Regions from separate parts of the Hydrogenophaga sp. LT287 genome, predicted to be linked through region 1. Evidence: predicted binding sites of a transcription regulator. Region 1 holds the regulator's gene; each other region holds the start of a gene.
The links. The regulator sigma-54, encoded in region 1, starts transcription at its own class of promoters, with help from an activator protein. The targets are predictions, from matches to a motif close to TGGCANGNAANCTGCTTT.

Region 1 (5,145 bases):
ATGGCGGCGGCCAGGGTTTCTTTCAGCGGGGCGTCGCCCTTGTCTTCGCGCCAGCCGCGCTTGAACAGCGGCTCGCCCGAGGTGTCGATGTAAAGCGTGAGCTCTTCGGTGGTGAGGTGGGCGTAGATGCGCACGTCGGGCCAGGTGGTGTCCACGCTGGGGCGTTCGCCGCGCTTGGCGCGAAAGCGGTCGCAGATCGCGTCTTTGATCTTCAAGGCGGCGAAATTGAGCGAGGTCAGCGGACTGTGCTGCGCGGTGATCTCGACCTTGATGGTCTGCGCCGGGCTGAACCAGATTTCCCAGGCAATCTCGCCGGCCGCGTTGTACAGGTCTTGCTCGCTACGGTAACCGCCGTGCCAGAGCTGCACCAATACCCGTTGAGAGAGTCGGCTGTGCAGGTTCAGCCGCATGGCGTCGCGCCACGAGGCCTGCACGCCCACACCGCCACGCGCCTTGAAGGCCAGCGGCTCGCCGGTGATGCGCTGCACCTCTGCGGCCAGGTAATCCTCTACGCCAGCGGCGCAAGGGAGAAAAAGTTTGAGTTGGTTCATAACAAGTTACTTCGGCAATGGCTACAGAGCATCTGGTGCGTTGACCCCTTCCAGCATGCCCCACGGAACCGCCCTTCGACAAGCTCAGGACGGGCCGCTGGGGTGGCGGTGACGCGAAGCGGCGCGGGGGGTTACAAGCTCTTTCGCAGGTTCGCGGGCGCAATGCGCAGCGCCTCGCGGTACTTGGCCACGGTGCGCCGCGCGCATTCGATGCCCTGCTCTTTGAGCAGGTCGGAGAGCTGGTTGTCAGACAGCGGTTTGGCCGGTTCTTCGGCCGCAATGAACTGCTTGAGCAGCGCACGCACCGCAGTGCTCGACGCGTTGCCACCGGTTTCGGTGCCCAGCGACGAGCCAAAGAAATACTTGAGTTCGTAAGTGCCAAACGGCGTGGCCATGTATTTGGCGGTGGTCACGCGGCTGATGGTGGATTCGTGCAGGCCCAGCTCGTCGGCAATTTCGCGCAGCACCAGCGGGCGCATGGCGAGTTCGCCGTGCATAAAGAAGTTGCGCTGGCGCTCCACAATGGCGCTGCTCACACGCAAGATGGTGTCAAAGCGCTGCTGGATGTTTTTGATGAACCAGCGCGCTTCTTGCAGGCGCTGCTGCATGGCGGCGTGGCCGGCTTCGCCGCTGGCGCCACCGTCGCGCCCACCGCGGTTGCCGCGCATGGCGTTGGCGTACACGTCGTGCACGCGCAGGCGCGGCATCACCTCGGCGTTGAGCTGCACTTTGAAGCCCCGCCCAGCGCGGGTCACGAGCACATCGGGCACCACCACGTTGCGCTCCACGTCGACAAAACGGCGGCCGGGCTTGGGCTCCAGCCGCGCGATAAGGCCCAGCGCGGCGCGGGCGGTTTCGTCGTCAATGCCACACAACGCACACAAGCGCTTCACGTCGCGCTTGGCCATGAGCTCCAGCGGCTGCTTGCAAATGGCCAGGGCAGCGCGGGCCTCAGGGCTGTTGCGCATTTCCTCGATCTGCAGGCGCAGGCATTCGCCCAGGTCGCGGGCGCCCACGCCAGCCGGCTCCATGTGCTGCAGCAAATGCAGGGCCATGGTGAGGCGCTGTTCGAGGGCTTCGCGGGCCTCCAGCTGTTCCGGGTCTTCCCCGGTTTCCGGGTCGGCCGTCAGCACACCGGGGTTGGACAGGCTGAGCCAGGCGGTGGCCAGGTCGGCCAGCGTGTCTTCCAGGTAACCGTCGTCGTTGAGCGACTCGATCAGGAAATAGAGCGCGGCGCGGTCTTCGTCGCTCAGGCGCAGGCAGCGCGCCTGGTCGTGCAGGTGGTCTTGCAGGCTGACGGGCACGCGCGCCAGGTCGGCCGCAGTGGCGGTTTCGTCGTCGTCGCCCGAGCCGCTGTTGCGGGGCGGTGCGTCACCACCCCACTCGCTGTCGTCGGGCGCCATTTCCACGGTGCCGTCGCCTTCCCAGCTTTCTTCCACCGGGGTGGCACCGTCCAGGCGGCCTTCCAGCTCATCGCTTTGCGCGCTGTCGGTGGTGCTGTCGCTGGAGGACACGCGCTCAGACACCAGGCCGTCGTATTCGGGCGCGGACGCCACCGCCTCGGCCCCAGCCTGTGTGGCGTCGGTGATCTGCTCACCCGCGCTCACCGGTGCGTCGGTCTGCTCCAGGCCAAACGCTTCGCGGTCGGCGATCTCGTCGGTGCGCTCCAGAAACGGGTTTTCGTCCAGCATCTGCTCGACTTCCTGCGCCATTTCCAAGGTGGACAGTTGCAGCAAACGGATGGACTGCTGCAACTGCGGCGTGAGCGCCAGGTGCTGCGAGACGCGGAGGGACAGGCCTTGTTTCACAGGCCGCCCCCCCGCCGCGCTGCGCGCGTCCCCCCCAGGGGGGCGCACCCTGGGACCGGCAAAGCCGGATCCGCGGGTGCCCTGAATAGCGGCGCCTCACTCGCCCACCGTGGCGTGGGCGAAGTGGCCGGGTCAGCCGCCGGGCCGCCCCAAGGCAGGCCCAGCCCCCTTGGGGGGCAGCGACCCGCGCAGCGGAGGAGCGTGGGGGCTTGTTTCATCACATCCGGAAATGTTCGCCGAGGTACACCCGGCGCACATCGGCGTTTTCAACGATCTCGGCGGGCGTGCCGCTGGTGAGCACGTGCCCCTCGTTGATGATGTAGGCACGGTCGCAAATGCCCAGGGTTTCGCGCACGTTGTGGTCGGTGATCAGCACCCCGATGCCGCGCGATTTCAGGAACCCGATGATGCGCTGGATCTCGATCACGGCGATCGGGTCGATGCCGGCAAAGGGCTCGTCGAGCAAGATGAAACGCGGGTTGGTCGCCAGGGCGCGGGCAATCTCTACACGGCGCCGCTCGCCGCCCGAGAGCGCGGGCGCGGGCGAATCGCGCAGGTGGTCCACGTGCAGGTCTTTGAGCAAGGCATCCAGCCGCTCTTCAATGGCGGCGGGCTTGAGCGGTTTTCCCGCGTCGTCCAGCTGCAGTTCCAGCACGGCGCGCACGTTGTCGGCCACCGAGAGCTTGCGAAAGATGGACGCTTCTTGCGGCAGGTAGCCCAGGCCCAGGCGGGCGCGCCGGTGAATGGGCTGGCGCTCGATGGACTGGCCATCCAGCAGAATCTGGCCCGCGTCGGAGCGCAGCAGGCCCACGATCATGTAAAACGAGGTGGTTTTGCCGGCTCCGTTGGGGCCGAGCAAACCCACCACCTCCCCCTTGTCGACGGCCAGCGACACGTCCTTGACCACGAGGCGGCTGCCGTAAGCCTTCTTCAGCCCGCGCACTTCCAGGCGGCTGGTGGAGAGGAGGGAGTCGGGTTGGGCCGCCATTGCCGTGGCGGGCGCCGTCACCGCGTGCCCTCGCCAACCTGCCCGCTGGGACGCAGCGGCACGGGCGAGGCTGCGGGGGCCGTCGGCGCGTCTTCCTTGGGCACGGGCGTGAGCATGGCCCTCACGCGCCCCGACGGATTGCCTGGCGTGCGGTTGGCGACCCCACCGTCCACCGAAAACATGTCGTTGCTGCTGTTGTAGGTGATCACGCTGCCGGATGTTTCGTCGTTGACCTGCGCACCTTTGTAACGCCGCAGCACGGCGCTGCCGACAAAGCGCACCGTCTCGGACTTGCTGTCGTATTCAATGCGCAGGGCCTCGCCCTCGATGAACTCGTTGGCCACGTCGCGTTTCTGGCGGAAAAAAGCCGGGCTGCCGGTCACGGTTCCAAACTGGTTGCCCTGGGCATCCTGACGCACCTCCACACGCCCCCCCCGGATGATGATGGTGCCTTTGGTGATCACCACATTGCCGGTGAACACGCTGGTCTGGTTGGCGTCGTCGTAACGCAGCGCGTCGGCCTCGGCGTTCATGGGCTTGTTGCGGTCGGCCCGTTCGGCATGGGCGGCACCCACACACAACAGACCGATCACCAGCGCAGCGGCCAGCGGTCGAGAGGAGCGAAACAGGTGGAAGGTGGGCATGGCAATGTAGGGCACGAAACTTGCATTCATTGTAGCGGCGCGAGCCGGCGTTTGCGGCTGGCGGACGAGAGACTTTGCCGGCCCGAGCCTGCACGGCATCGCACGGCGGGGCAGACCCGTCGCCCACCCGAAAACGCACAAAGCCCGCGGGCAGCGGGCTTTGTGTGCGGCAAGTGTCCGGCCAGGCTCAGGCTTTTCGCAAGTCGGCGATCAGCGCGTTGGCCACCACCAGCGTTCGCGGACCTTGGCCCGTGACGTAATAGCGGCCCCCCACACCCAGTGATGGGGTGCCTTCCACCTGGTAGGCGTCCTGCAACTGGGTGGCGCGCTTCGCCTTGCCCGCCACTGCAAACGAATTGAAGAAACCGGTGAATTTCTCGCGATCCACCCCTTGCGCGGTCACCCAGGCGGTGATGGCTTCCGCCGTGTTCAGGCGCTGCTTGTCCACATGGATGGCGCGGAACACTTTTTCATGCAGCGCATCAACCTGGCCCATGGCCTCCAGCGCGTAGTACAGGCGCTGCAGGGGCACAAAGGCGTCGTTGAAAGCCACCGGCGTGCGGCGCACCACCACATGGGCGGGGGTCTTCTTCATCCAGTCGTTGAGCAAGGGCTCAAAGTTGTAGCAATGGATGCAGGTGTAGGCAAAAAACTCGACCACCTCAATCTTGTCTGCCGGGCTGTCGACCGGGGCCGGGCGCCCCAGGCGGACAAAATCAGCGCCTTCTTTCAGACTCGTGAGCTGGGCGTGCGCGGGGACAAGGGTCAGGGCTGCCGTGGCACCCAGGGCGGTGGTGGCGCCGGCCGCCAGCAGGGAACGGGAAAATTCGCGACGTTGCATGGATTCAAACTCCTGGTTGGGTCATTTGGGGGCTGCGGACTGGGGAAAAGTTCCCGCGCCCGCACCGCACTTGGGCGGATTTCAACGCTGAACGCGCACCAGAGCGGCTTCCACGCCGTTGACTTCGAGTTGCTCGCGCGTCACGTCAGCCAGGGATTTCTGGTTGAACGGACCGACCCGAACACGGAACACGGTGCGCCCAGACTGCTCGCGTTCGGTCACCTGGGCATCAATGCCGAGCATGGCCAGCTTGGCGCGCTGGGCCTCGGCGTCGTCGGACGTGCGGAAGGCGCCCGCCTGCACAAAATAGGCA
Region 2 (5,145 bases), on a different contig from region 1:
GCCACCGCACCGCTCATGCGTTTCGTGCCCATTGCCGTGGGCCAGGTGTTGCAAGTGGGCGGCCAAGCCATTGAAGTGCTGCCCGCCGTGCACACCGTGCCCGCCGTGGGCTTTGCCGCCGCCTCGGCCACCGGCTACTGGGTGTTCAGCGGCGACACCGAGCGCAACCCCGCCTTCTGGCAGCGCATCAACCAGCTGCCCGTGGCCCTCCTCGTCATTGAAACCGCCTTCAGCGACCGCGAAAAAGACCTCGCTCGCCGCAGCCTGCACCTGTCGCCCGGCACCCTGGCCGAAGAGCTCGACCAGATCAACCCCGCCCAGCCCCACCCGCGCTACCCCATCTACATCACCCACACCAAGCCCGCAGAAACCGGCTTGATCATGGAAGAAATTCAGCGCTTCGACACCACACCCAGCCACGCCCAAGACCTGCGCCACGACATCCGCTGGCTCAGCGCCGGCATGGTGTTTGAGTTGTGAACGGGTCGTGGCCAGTGGGCCTCGCAATGGGCGAAACAGATGCCAACCCGCCGGCCTGGCAAGTAAAATACAGGGTCGTTTTATCCACTGAGGCCCTACCCGTGAAAACGCTCAGCTTGAAAGCCAAAGCGGCCTACTGCGCCCAATCCCGCCAATCCAACTACGTCGCCAGCCTTCGACTAGAGGGCTACAGCGTCAAGCCCGTAGATGCCGAGCGCAAGCTACCCACCCGGGAAGCCGTGTTGAAAACCTATCAACAAGCACGGACTTGACCGCTGACAAGTACGGCACAGGCCAGGACCCCTATTGCTATCCTGGCTCAGATACCCTGAAGAATCGTCTCGGACTTCTCGACGATGCATTGTTGAGTGAGGCCGAACGAGAGATCTCGAGCGTCGCAGCCAACGAAATCGACTTCTCACCTCCCCCTTACGACCTTGGCTATCTGAAGCGCATCCACCAGCGGTTGTTTGCCGATCTCTATGACTGGGCGGGCGAACTGCGTAGCATCGACATCGCCAAGGGCGGCACCCGCTTTTGCAACATCCATCGCATGGAGCCTGAATCCGCGAAGCTCTTCGAGCGCCTGCGAAGGGCGCAGTGGTACGAGGGGTTTGAGCGCATGGAGCTGGTCAGGCTGGTGGCGCAACTGTTCGGTGATCTCAATGTGATTCACCCGTTCCGCGAAGGCAACGGCCGCGCCCAGCGCATCCTCTTTGAGCACATCATCATCAACGCAGGCCACCAGATCAGCTGGTGGGAGGCAGAGCCCGGTGAATGGGTTCAAGCCAACATTGACGCAGTGCTTTGTGACTACCGCGCGCTGGAATCAATTTTTGAGCGATGCATCGGTCGAGGCATTGAGGAGTGATTGACCCCAGCCCGGGCTGCGGTGACCCAGGGTCAACAGCGCGTCGACGCCACACCCAGCCACGCCCAAGACCTGCGCCACGACATCCGCTGGCTCAGCGCCGGCATGGTGTTTGAGTTGTGACAAAACTTGTCTGCGTAGCGTGATGTGACAATTTTTGTTACTCCAAAACGGCGAGGCAAGACACAAAACGTCACCCTTAGGTACTAAACCGTGAAAAAGGCCGCAAAAACAGCGTCATTTCAGGTTGGCACGGTCCCTGCTGAATAGAACCCGTAACCGACCCAACCATGTTTTCCCCCCTTCCAAGGAGTTTTCAAATGAAGCGTTCCATGCAAAAAGGTTTCACCCTGATCGAACTGATGATCGTGGTGGCCATCATCGGTATTTTGGCTGCTGTGGCTTTGCCGGCTTACCAGGATTACACCGTTCGTTCGAAAATTACCGAAATGATGATCGCTGCCAGCTCACCCAAGAGCCTGATCAGCGAGGCTTTCCAGAGCGATGGTCTGACTGGCGTGACGGCTGCTGCCACCGAGTACAACGCCCGTCCGGCCGCTGAGAAAACTTCGAAGTATGTGTCCGACCTTCAAGTTGACGTCGACAACGGCTCTATTACGGTGACCTCTGCTGCTGCAGCCACTTCGGGTTTGCCAACCGATGCAGCATTGATGACTTTGGTGCTCACGCCCAACGTGAACAACACGGCTCTGATTGCTGGTGCCACCGGTGCGATCGACTGGGCCTGTGCCTCGCTCAGCGCCAACACAGCAACGGCTCGTGGGTTGACTGCGGCGCCTCTGGGTACCATGCCTGCCAAATACGCGCCTTCCGAGTGCCGTTAATTCCGGGTTCACCCCTGGGCTAGAAAAGGGCGCTACGGCGCTCTTTTTTCGTCTGTGTACTCCCTCATCCCTTGTCGGTAATGCAGACTCGATCATTCGGTATGCTCAGGCCATCATTGCGATCGTTGGCACACACGACGCCGAGATACCTGCATTGCGATAAACCCATGACACTTCCCAGTTCCCGATTTCGTTATGCCCTTCGCTGGGCGCTGGGTCACCTCGCGGTCAGCCTGGCAGTGGCTGCCCTTTCGGCCTTCTTGGTCTTTGGCTTGTGGTATCCGGCTCCCTGGCGGCAAATGCTGGGCGTGGCTGGCATTTTTGGCCTGGTGATGGTCGCGGATGTGGTCTGTGGTCCCCTGCTCACGCTGGTGCTGGCCAGTCCAGGCAAGTCCCGTCGGGAACGCTGGGTGGATCTTGCGCTGGTTGCGAGCATTCAGCTCGCGGCTTTGGCTTATGGTTTGTGGTCGGTACACGGAGCACGTCCTGTCGTATTGGCTTTCGAGGTGGACCGCTTCGTGGTCGCTACAGCGAACGAGGTGCAGACCAGCCAGCTCCAAGATGCGCCGACGGAGCTGCAGAGCCTACCTTGGGCAGGTGTGCGTAGGGTGGCCTTGAGAAAAGCGACGTCTTCGCAGGAATTTCTGGAAAGTGTGGATGCCTCCTTGCAAGGCGTATCGGCCGCGATGCGCCCGGGTTGGTGGCGTCCTTTTGAAGAGGCTCGTCCTGAAATAGCACAGCGGGCCAAACCGCTGTCAACGTTGCTGGAAAAGCGCCCGGAGCAGAGAGCCCTGCTTGAAGCGGCAGCGTCGGAAACAGGGCTTCCCATGGAAGGCCTTCGGTATTTGCCGCTGACGTCCAGCAAGCAGATGGATTGGGTCGCGCTGCTCAACGCCTCGGGCGATATCGTCGGGCATGCGCCCGTGGATGGTTTCGACTGAATCGTGGAACATTTGGGATCAGAACAATTGGGGTCAGATACCGTCTTGAAAGTCAAGCCTTGGTCGAGCGATGCTTGGGTCAAAGGGCACCCCAGACTTCAAGACGCCGTAGATCAGTTGCACCAATTTGTGCATGCACGCACCGATCACCGCCTTGGGCGCCAAGCCAGCGGCTTGCAGGCGAAGGCCAAAGGCCTTGACCACGGGGTTGTATTTGAGTGCCACCATGGCCGGCATGTAGAGCGAGTGACGCACGAGGTAATCGGGGTCAGATTCCAATTACCTCAGGTGTACCAAAAAGTCGTCCCAGAGGCGCTGGACAATCTGGGCTTGCAGTGCGTCTTTGGGGCGCTTGAGCGGGTCGCGCTGGGGCGACGCGGCAATGGCGGTTTTGACCCTCACGAAGTCCAGCGGGTGCACGGTACGCATCATGGCCATGTCACCCTTGGGTGATGCAACCATCCGCTCGAACTTCCGGCCCGACACCAGTTGGTTGCCCGATGAAACCTGCACGGCCCAGAAGTCTTCTTCCTTGGCGCTCATGGGCAAGGGGTGCGGATCGCCATCGATCGCGGTACGACGGATCAGGTCTATTTCAAAGCCGTCGTCATTGACCGCAGTTTGCAACTGGTCTGAGCGGACGCGAAAGGTTTTGTCGGCCTTGCGGAAGATGTCGATCAGCGAAGAGTCCAGGCGTTTCAGGGTGGTCACGAACGACACATGTCGGCGGGTGTCGTACAGCAGGTCCATGTCACGTGTGGCCAGCGCGTCGGTGCCCACCCGCACGCCGCAAGCCGACTCGTAGGCGTACAGCGCATGGGTGCCCACGGTCAGGAACTGTTCGGCAATGCCCGCCTTCTCCATCGATTGCAGCAGCGAGACCACGACGTGCGGTGTGCGCCCGACGCCATAGACCCTGTTGAGCTTTCGCATCTCGTCGAGCTTGAGGGCCAGCGACTTTTTGCTTTGTTCGGCCTGCTTTTTTCGCTTCATGAAGCTGGCGTAGATCGCTTGTGTCTGCTCAGAATCGGGACCCAGGCTGCGTTGGGCACCAGCCGCCGAGGTGCGAATGAGGGTGTTGACGCCCCTGAGCTCGCGCCAGAACATGGTGCCCCGAACGGCGGCGGCTTCCTTGACTGCGCGCGAGTGGGCACCGAAGACGGCCGCCGCGTCGGTGTACTGGCGCAACTGGTTTTCGCTGTTCTCGGTGACGAGGTGCGCCAGGGTCATGGCTTGTTCAATGATGATTGCAGAAAATCACTTTTACATTGAACAATGAAATAAATCAATAATCTCTTGCGACAGGATGCTCCGAAGGCTGGGGATGCGTGGTCAGTCCTTTGCCGCCACAAAATGCCCACTCTTCCCACCCCGCTTTTCCATCAGGCGCACCCCGCTGATGGTCATGCCCCGGTCTACCGCTTTGCACATGTCGTAAATGGTGAGCAGCGCCACGCTGCACGCGGTCAGGGCTTCCATTTCCACGCCGGTCTGGCCGGTGCATTCGGCGGTGGCTTTGCACCGCACGCTGTTGGCCGCCGCGTCCACCTCAAATTCCACCGCCACGCGGGTGAGCGCGAGCGGGTGGCACAGGGGAATGAGGTCGCTGGTTTTTTTGGCGCCTTGTATGCCGGCTATGCGGGCAATGCCCAGCACGTCGCCCTTTTTGGCGTTGCCGCTCTGAATGAGCGCCAGGGTGGCGGGCTCCATGCTGATCTGGCCTTCAGCCACGGCCACGCGGTGGGTGCTGGCTTTGGCGGACACGTCGACCATGTGGGCCTGGCCCTGGGCGTCGAAGTGGGTGAGGGGGCTGCTGGGGGTGGCGTTTGTGTCGGTCATGGCGGTGGCTTTGCGCGTGCTTTACAGAAACCTTGTGGGGTTGGCGGCATCATACGGGCATGCGTTTGCCTTTGACTTTCCCTGTACACCGCACCCACGGTGGTGTTTGCCAGCTCACGGCCGCCTTGGTGGTGGCGCTGGGCCTGGCCCCGGTTTCTTTGACGGTGGC
Region 3 (5,145 bases), on a different contig from region 1:
AGCACCGCTTCGTCCACGTCGTGCGTCACCATCACCACCGTGCTGTGCGTGCGCGCGACGATGTCCAGCAACTCGTCTTGCAACTTGGCGCGGGTGAGGGCGTCGAGCGCGCCAAAGGGTTCGTCCATGAGCAGCACCTTGGGTTCCATCGAAAGGGCGCGGGCAATGCCCACGCGTTGCTTCATGCCGCCCGAGATTTCGCCAGGGCGTTTCTGGGCGGCGGGCATCAGGCCTACCAGGGCCAGCGCGGCTTCGGTGCGGGCTTTTAGCAGGGCTTTGTTTTCGGTGGCGGCAAACACGCGCTCCACGGCCAGGTACACGTTCTCAAAACACGTGAGCCAGGGCAACAGCGAATGGTTCTGGAACACCACCGCGCGCTCGGGGCCGGGGCCGGCGATCTCGCGGTCGGCGCACAGCAGCACGCCCTGGGTGGGTGTGGTCAGCCCGGCAATCAGGTTGAGCAAAGTGGACTTGCCGCAGCCCGAGTGCCCAATGAGCGCCACGAACTCACCCTTGGCCACCGACAGGTTGATGTCGCGCAGGGCGGGGAAGTTGCCCTTCTTGGTCTTGAAGGTCTGTTCGACCTGCTGGATGTCGATGTAGCGGTTCTCTTGCATGTGAATCTCCAAACCGTTCGCCCTGAGCCTGTCGAAGGGCAGCGAACGCAAGCGATGTGTGAGGGCTTCGACAAGCTCAGCCCGAACGGGATTGCGTGGTCCGATCGTCCTGAGCCTGTCGAAGGGCAAGCCCAGCCCGAACGGACCCCTCAGCTCTTCACTTCCTCAAACGTGAACAGGGTGGCGATCTTGATGAGCGCGAATTCGAGCAGCAGGCCCACGATGCCGATGACGAAAATCGCGATGATGATGCTGGACACATTGAGGTTGTTCCACTCGTCCCAGACCCAGAAGCCAATGCCCACGCCGCCGGTCAGCATCTCGGCCGCCACGATCACCAGCCAGGCCGTGCCCACGGCCAGGCGCACGCCGGTCAGCAGGTAGGGCAGCACGGCGGGAAACAAAATCTTGGTGAAGATCTTCCACTCGCTCAGGTTGAGCACGCGGGCCACGTTCATGTAGTCCTGCGGCACGCGCTGCACGCCTACGGCGGTGTTGATGATCATGGGCCAGATGGAGCAGATGAAAATGGTCCAGATGGCGGCCGGGTCGGCACCCTTGAACACCAGCAGGCCAATGGGCAGCCAGGCCAGCGGCGACACCGGGCGCAGCAGGCTGATGAGCGGGTTGAACATGCGGCTCAGGAACTCGAAGCGGCCGATGGCGAAGCCGGCGGGAATGCCGACCGCTGCCGCCAGACCGAAGCCGATGGCCACGCGCTGCAGCGAGGCCAACACGTTCCAGCCCACGCCCTGATCGTTCGGACCGTTGCTGTAGAACGGGTCGGAAAACACCTGCACCGCCTGGGTCCAGGTTTCCAAAGGCTTCGGAATACCGCTGTTGCCCGTGCTGGCGATCAGTTGCCACAGCAACACCAGGCAGGCCAGTCCCATCACCGGTGGCAGCACCGCCATCCACAGGCCCCGAAAGTCGCGTGCGATTTTGCGGGGGGTGGGTGCGGGGGTGCTGGTCATGGCTTTGACGGAGGCAGAAGCGTTGGAGTCGGCGGCCGGTGCAAGCGGCGCCTCCAGCGGAGAGTGAAAAACAGCGGCAACCATGGTGGATGTCCTTTCAGTGCAACGAGCGAAATGCTTTCAACCCAAGATCTCAGCGGAACCGGCTTTGTCGGGCCGCCAGCGATGTCCCCCTGAGGGGGCGTGCGAAGTGCAGAGGGTGTGGGTCAGGCCTTGATGGCGAACCCATCGGCGTACTTCGCGGGGTCTTTGCCGTCCCACACCACACCGTCCATCAGCTTGCTGCTGCGCATCGGGTCCTTGGGCACGCTGATGCCCATGGCGCTGGCGACCGACTTGTACAGATCGATCTGGTTGATCTGCTTGGCGATGCCGAGGTAGTCGGGGTGGCTCTTGATCAGGCCCCAGCGCTTGTGCTGCGTGAGGAACCACATGCCGTCGGACAGGTAGGGGAAGTTGACCTTGCCGTCGTTGAAGAACTTCATGTGGTTCGGGTCGTCCCAGGTCTTGCCCATGCCGTTCTGGTAACGGCCCAGGATGCGCTGGTTGATCGCGTCCACACCGGTGTTGATGTACGACTTCTGAGCCACGGTCTCAGCCATCTTCATCTTGTTCTGCAGGCCGGCGTCGATCCAGCGGCTGGCTTCGAGCACGGCCATCATCACGGCGCGCGTGGTGTTGGGGTACTTCTTGGTGAACTCGGCCGTGGTGCCCAGCACCTTCTCGGGGTGGTCGCGCCAGATGTCCTGTGTGGTGTTGGCGGTCACGCCCACGCCGTCCATGATTGCGCGGTGGTTCCAGGGCTCGCCGACGCAGAAGCCGTCCATGTTGCCGATGCGCATGTTGGCCACCATCTGCGGCGGTGGCACCGTGATCAGGCGCGCGCCCGAGAGCGGGTTGATGCCCGCGGCGGCCAGCCAGTAGTGCATCCACATGGCGTGCGTGCCGGTGGGGAAGGTGCCGGCGAAGGTGTAGTCGCGCTTGTTGGCGGCCATGTATTTGGCCAGCGACGGGCCGTCCACCGCGCCCTTGTCGGCCAGTGCTTTCGAGAGCGTGATGGCCTGGCCGTTGTTGTTCAGGCTCATGAGCACGGCCATGTCTTTCTTGGGGCCGGCGGTGCCCATGTGCACGCCGTAGACCAGGCCGTACAGCACGTGGGCAAAGTCAAGCTCGCCATTGACCAGTTTGTCGCGCACACCGGCCCAGCTGGCTTCCTTGCTCGGCACGATCTTCACGCCGTACTTCTTGTCAAAGCCCAGTACCGAAGCCATCACCACGCTGGCGCAATCGGTCAGCGGGATGAAGCCGATCTTGACCTCGGTCTTTTCCGGAGCATCGGAGCCCGCAGCCCACACCCCGCTGTGGCCCAGGGTGGAGAAGAAGGTGGCCGTGGCAGCCCCCTTTTTCATGAAGTCGCGGCGCGAGGCAGCGTCGGTCTTGCGGGTTGCGCTGTCTGCGGCTGGTGTGGTGGTGTGTGCGCTCATGTCCAACTCCTTGCTGATGAAAAAACGGTGACCCAAACAAAACGGCGCCCATCGCCTGACCCGCGGTGAGCGAGTCGGTGATGGACGCCGTTGTCCAATGTCTGGGGAGACTTCGGGGTTCACGCCGCCGTTGGCGCAAACTCCTTTGCTTGGTTTAAAGCAGGGACCATGCCAGGCCTAGGGTTACCACGGGGTGTCATGGTGCTTCGCCTTGATTTCATTCACGAAAATGCCGCTGTCACGGCATGCCCTGGCCGGCGCAGCGGTCAATGGTCAGCTTTTTTGGGCTGGCAGAGCGGCCTCATTTTGGTGCGTGGTGCGCGGCAGGCACGGTCTTTGTGCGCTGCAGCATGGCTTGCAGCGTGCGCGCTCTGTCAGCGGTGCCGCTCCGGCAACACTTCGGCCATGGCCAGCACCGCTTCGGCCACTTCAATGAGTCGGCGGTTCTGGTTCATGGCCATTTGGCGCATGGTTTTGTGCGCCTCCTCTTCGCTCAGCTGACGGTGCGCCATCAGCAGACCCTTGGCGCGCTCCACCAGCTTGCGTTCGTTCAGGCTGGCGCGCACGGTGTCGAGCTCGTCGCCCATGCTTTGCAAGCGCCGGGCCTGCTCTTGCACCAGCTCCAGAATCGAGCGTTCCAGGTGCAGCCCATAGCCTTGCGGCGGCGCAAGCCCGGCGGCCCCCGCGTTGTTGCTCAGGCCCACGGTGCTCCCCGCTGGTTGCGTGTCTTTGAAGAACGACAGCGCGTCCGATTCGCGGGGCGCTGAGGTGCTCAGGGCCGTGAAGTTTGCCAGGTCGCGGTGGGCTGCGCCAATCTTGTCTTTGCACACGCGCAACAGCTCTTGGGCCAGCTGGTCTTCCACCAGCTTCATGCGGTCCATGCGCTGGCTGCAGCAGTCAAACCAGGCCTGGCTCTGTTTTGCGTCCAGCGCTGCGCCATGTGTTGCTGTGCACAACACGCGTCGCATGCGCTCCAGCTCCGCCAGCGTGGCGCTGGGCTGGTTTTGTGTCCACAACGCACCCAGCGCGGTGCTGGAAAAGTCGGCGAACACCTGCAGGCAGCGCTCTTGCGAATCGATCAGGTGCAGCAATCGCTGCTGCTCGCTGGTGTCAGCACGCCCGCTGGCGTACAGCGCTGAGCCGGCTGCGCGCTCTTGCCCGGCAAACTCCTTGCCCTGCATGAAATTGAAGCGGGCCACCAGCAGGCGGGAAATCTCCGGGTCGGTTGCGCTGTCGGCCGCTTCAAACACCACTGCCAGCAGCCCGGCAATCAGCCGCACATAGGCTTCGGTGGCTTGGCGGGCCGCCCAGGCCTGGCTTTCAATCTGTGCCCGCAGGCCGGGCAGGGCGTCCAGCCCGTGCAGCACATAGGCGATGCGGCTGAACAGCCGCGCGCCATTGCCCACCGAGGCTGATTCGGTGTCCAGGCTGTCAAAGCAGGCGCGCAGGTCGCTTTCAAGGCCCTGGCATTCGCCGATCTGCACCTGGCGCTCGGGCGCAAACCGGGCGCCGTTCGAGCCCAGGTACAGGTTGGACAGCCCACGCTCGCGCTGCAGCCCGTGCACCAGCCGCCCGGTCACGTTCACCAGCGCGCTGGTGAGCGCCAGCGCCTGCAGCTCAGCGATTTCGCAGCGTTTGGCTGCGACGAGAAAATTCAAACCAGATTTCATGAAGTGCACGGGATGTTGGGGACGCTGTATGCAACAAACATGCCGCCTTGGGTGGGGCGGTGAGGGCGGGTACCCACCTGCGACGGTGCCGCCCCGTACACTCCGGGCATGCTGATTTTGGGAATCGAATCGTCTTGTGACGAAACCGGCGTGGCCCTGGTGGACGCCAGCGGCACCGGCACGCCCCGGCTGCTGGGCCATGCCCTGCACAGCCAGATTGACATGCACCAGGCCTACGGCGGCGTGGTGCCCGAACTGGCCAGCCGCGACCACATACGGCGCGTGCTGCCTTTGACCGACGCCGTGTTGGCGCAGGCCGGGCTGCCGCTGTCGGCCGTGGACGCGGTGGGCTACACCCGCGGGCCGGGCCTGGCGGGCGCTTTGCTGGTGGGTTCGGGCG

Region 2: a site for sigma-54 is predicted at 1,600-1,617, ahead of AC0GNR_RS08320 (pilin). Genes of this name have one in related genera too.
Region 3: a site for sigma-54 is predicted at 3,232-3,249, ahead of AC0GNR_RS02280 (CmpA/NrtA family ABC transporter substrate-binding protein). Genes of this name have one in related genera too.

What each region holds. Positions count from the first base shown of each region.
Region 1 is NZ_JBVPZC010000008.1:7,624-12,768, forward strand. It holds gene AC0GNR_RS08480 (THUMP domain-containing class I SAM-dependent RNA methyltransferase) at 1-551, opposite strand, end outside; gene rpoN (RNA polymerase factor sigma-54) at 683-2,359, opposite strand; gene lptB (LPS export ABC transporter ATP-binding protein) at 2,577-3,347, opposite strand; gene lptA (lipopolysaccharide transport periplasmic protein LptA) at 3,365-3,991, opposite strand; gene AC0GNR_RS08500 (thiol:disulfide interchange protein DsbA/DsbL) at 4,179-4,832, opposite strand; gene AC0GNR_RS08505 (SPOR domain-containing protein) at 4,914-5,145, opposite strand, start outside.
Region 2 is NZ_JBVPZC010000007.1:129,410-134,554, reverse strand. It holds gene AC0GNR_RS08340 (3',5'-cyclic-nucleotide phosphodiesterase) at 1-480, shown strand, start outside; gene AC0GNR_RS08335 (YhfG family protein) at 507-752, shown strand; gene AC0GNR_RS08330 (putative adenosine monophosphate-protein transferase Fic) at 749-1,351, shown strand; gene AC0GNR_RS08325 (hypothetical protein) at 1,352-1,474, shown strand; gene AC0GNR_RS08320 (pilin) at 1,672-2,196, shown strand; gene tfpZ (TfpX/TfpZ family type IV pilin accessory protein) at 2,364-3,137, shown strand; gene AC0GNR_RS08310 (hypothetical protein) at 3,171-3,416, opposite strand; gene AC0GNR_RS08305 (GSU2403 family nucleotidyltransferase fold protein) at 3,417-4,367, opposite strand; gene moaC (cyclic pyranopterin monophosphate synthase MoaC) at 4,470-4,976, opposite strand; gene AC0GNR_RS08295 (M48 family metalloprotease) at 5,036-5,145, shown strand, end outside.
Region 3 is NZ_JBVPZC010000002.1:86,632-91,776, reverse strand. It holds gene AC0GNR_RS02290 (ABC transporter ATP-binding protein) at 1-617, opposite strand, end outside; gene ntrB (nitrate ABC transporter permease) at 767-1,675, opposite strand; gene AC0GNR_RS02280 (CmpA/NrtA family ABC transporter substrate-binding protein) at 1,798-3,000, opposite strand; gene AC0GNR_RS02275 (nitrate- and nitrite sensing domain-containing protein) at 3,450-4,745, opposite strand; gene tsaD (tRNA (adenosine(37)-N6)-threonylcarbamoyltransferase complex transferase subunit TsaD) at 4,854-5,145, shown strand, end outside.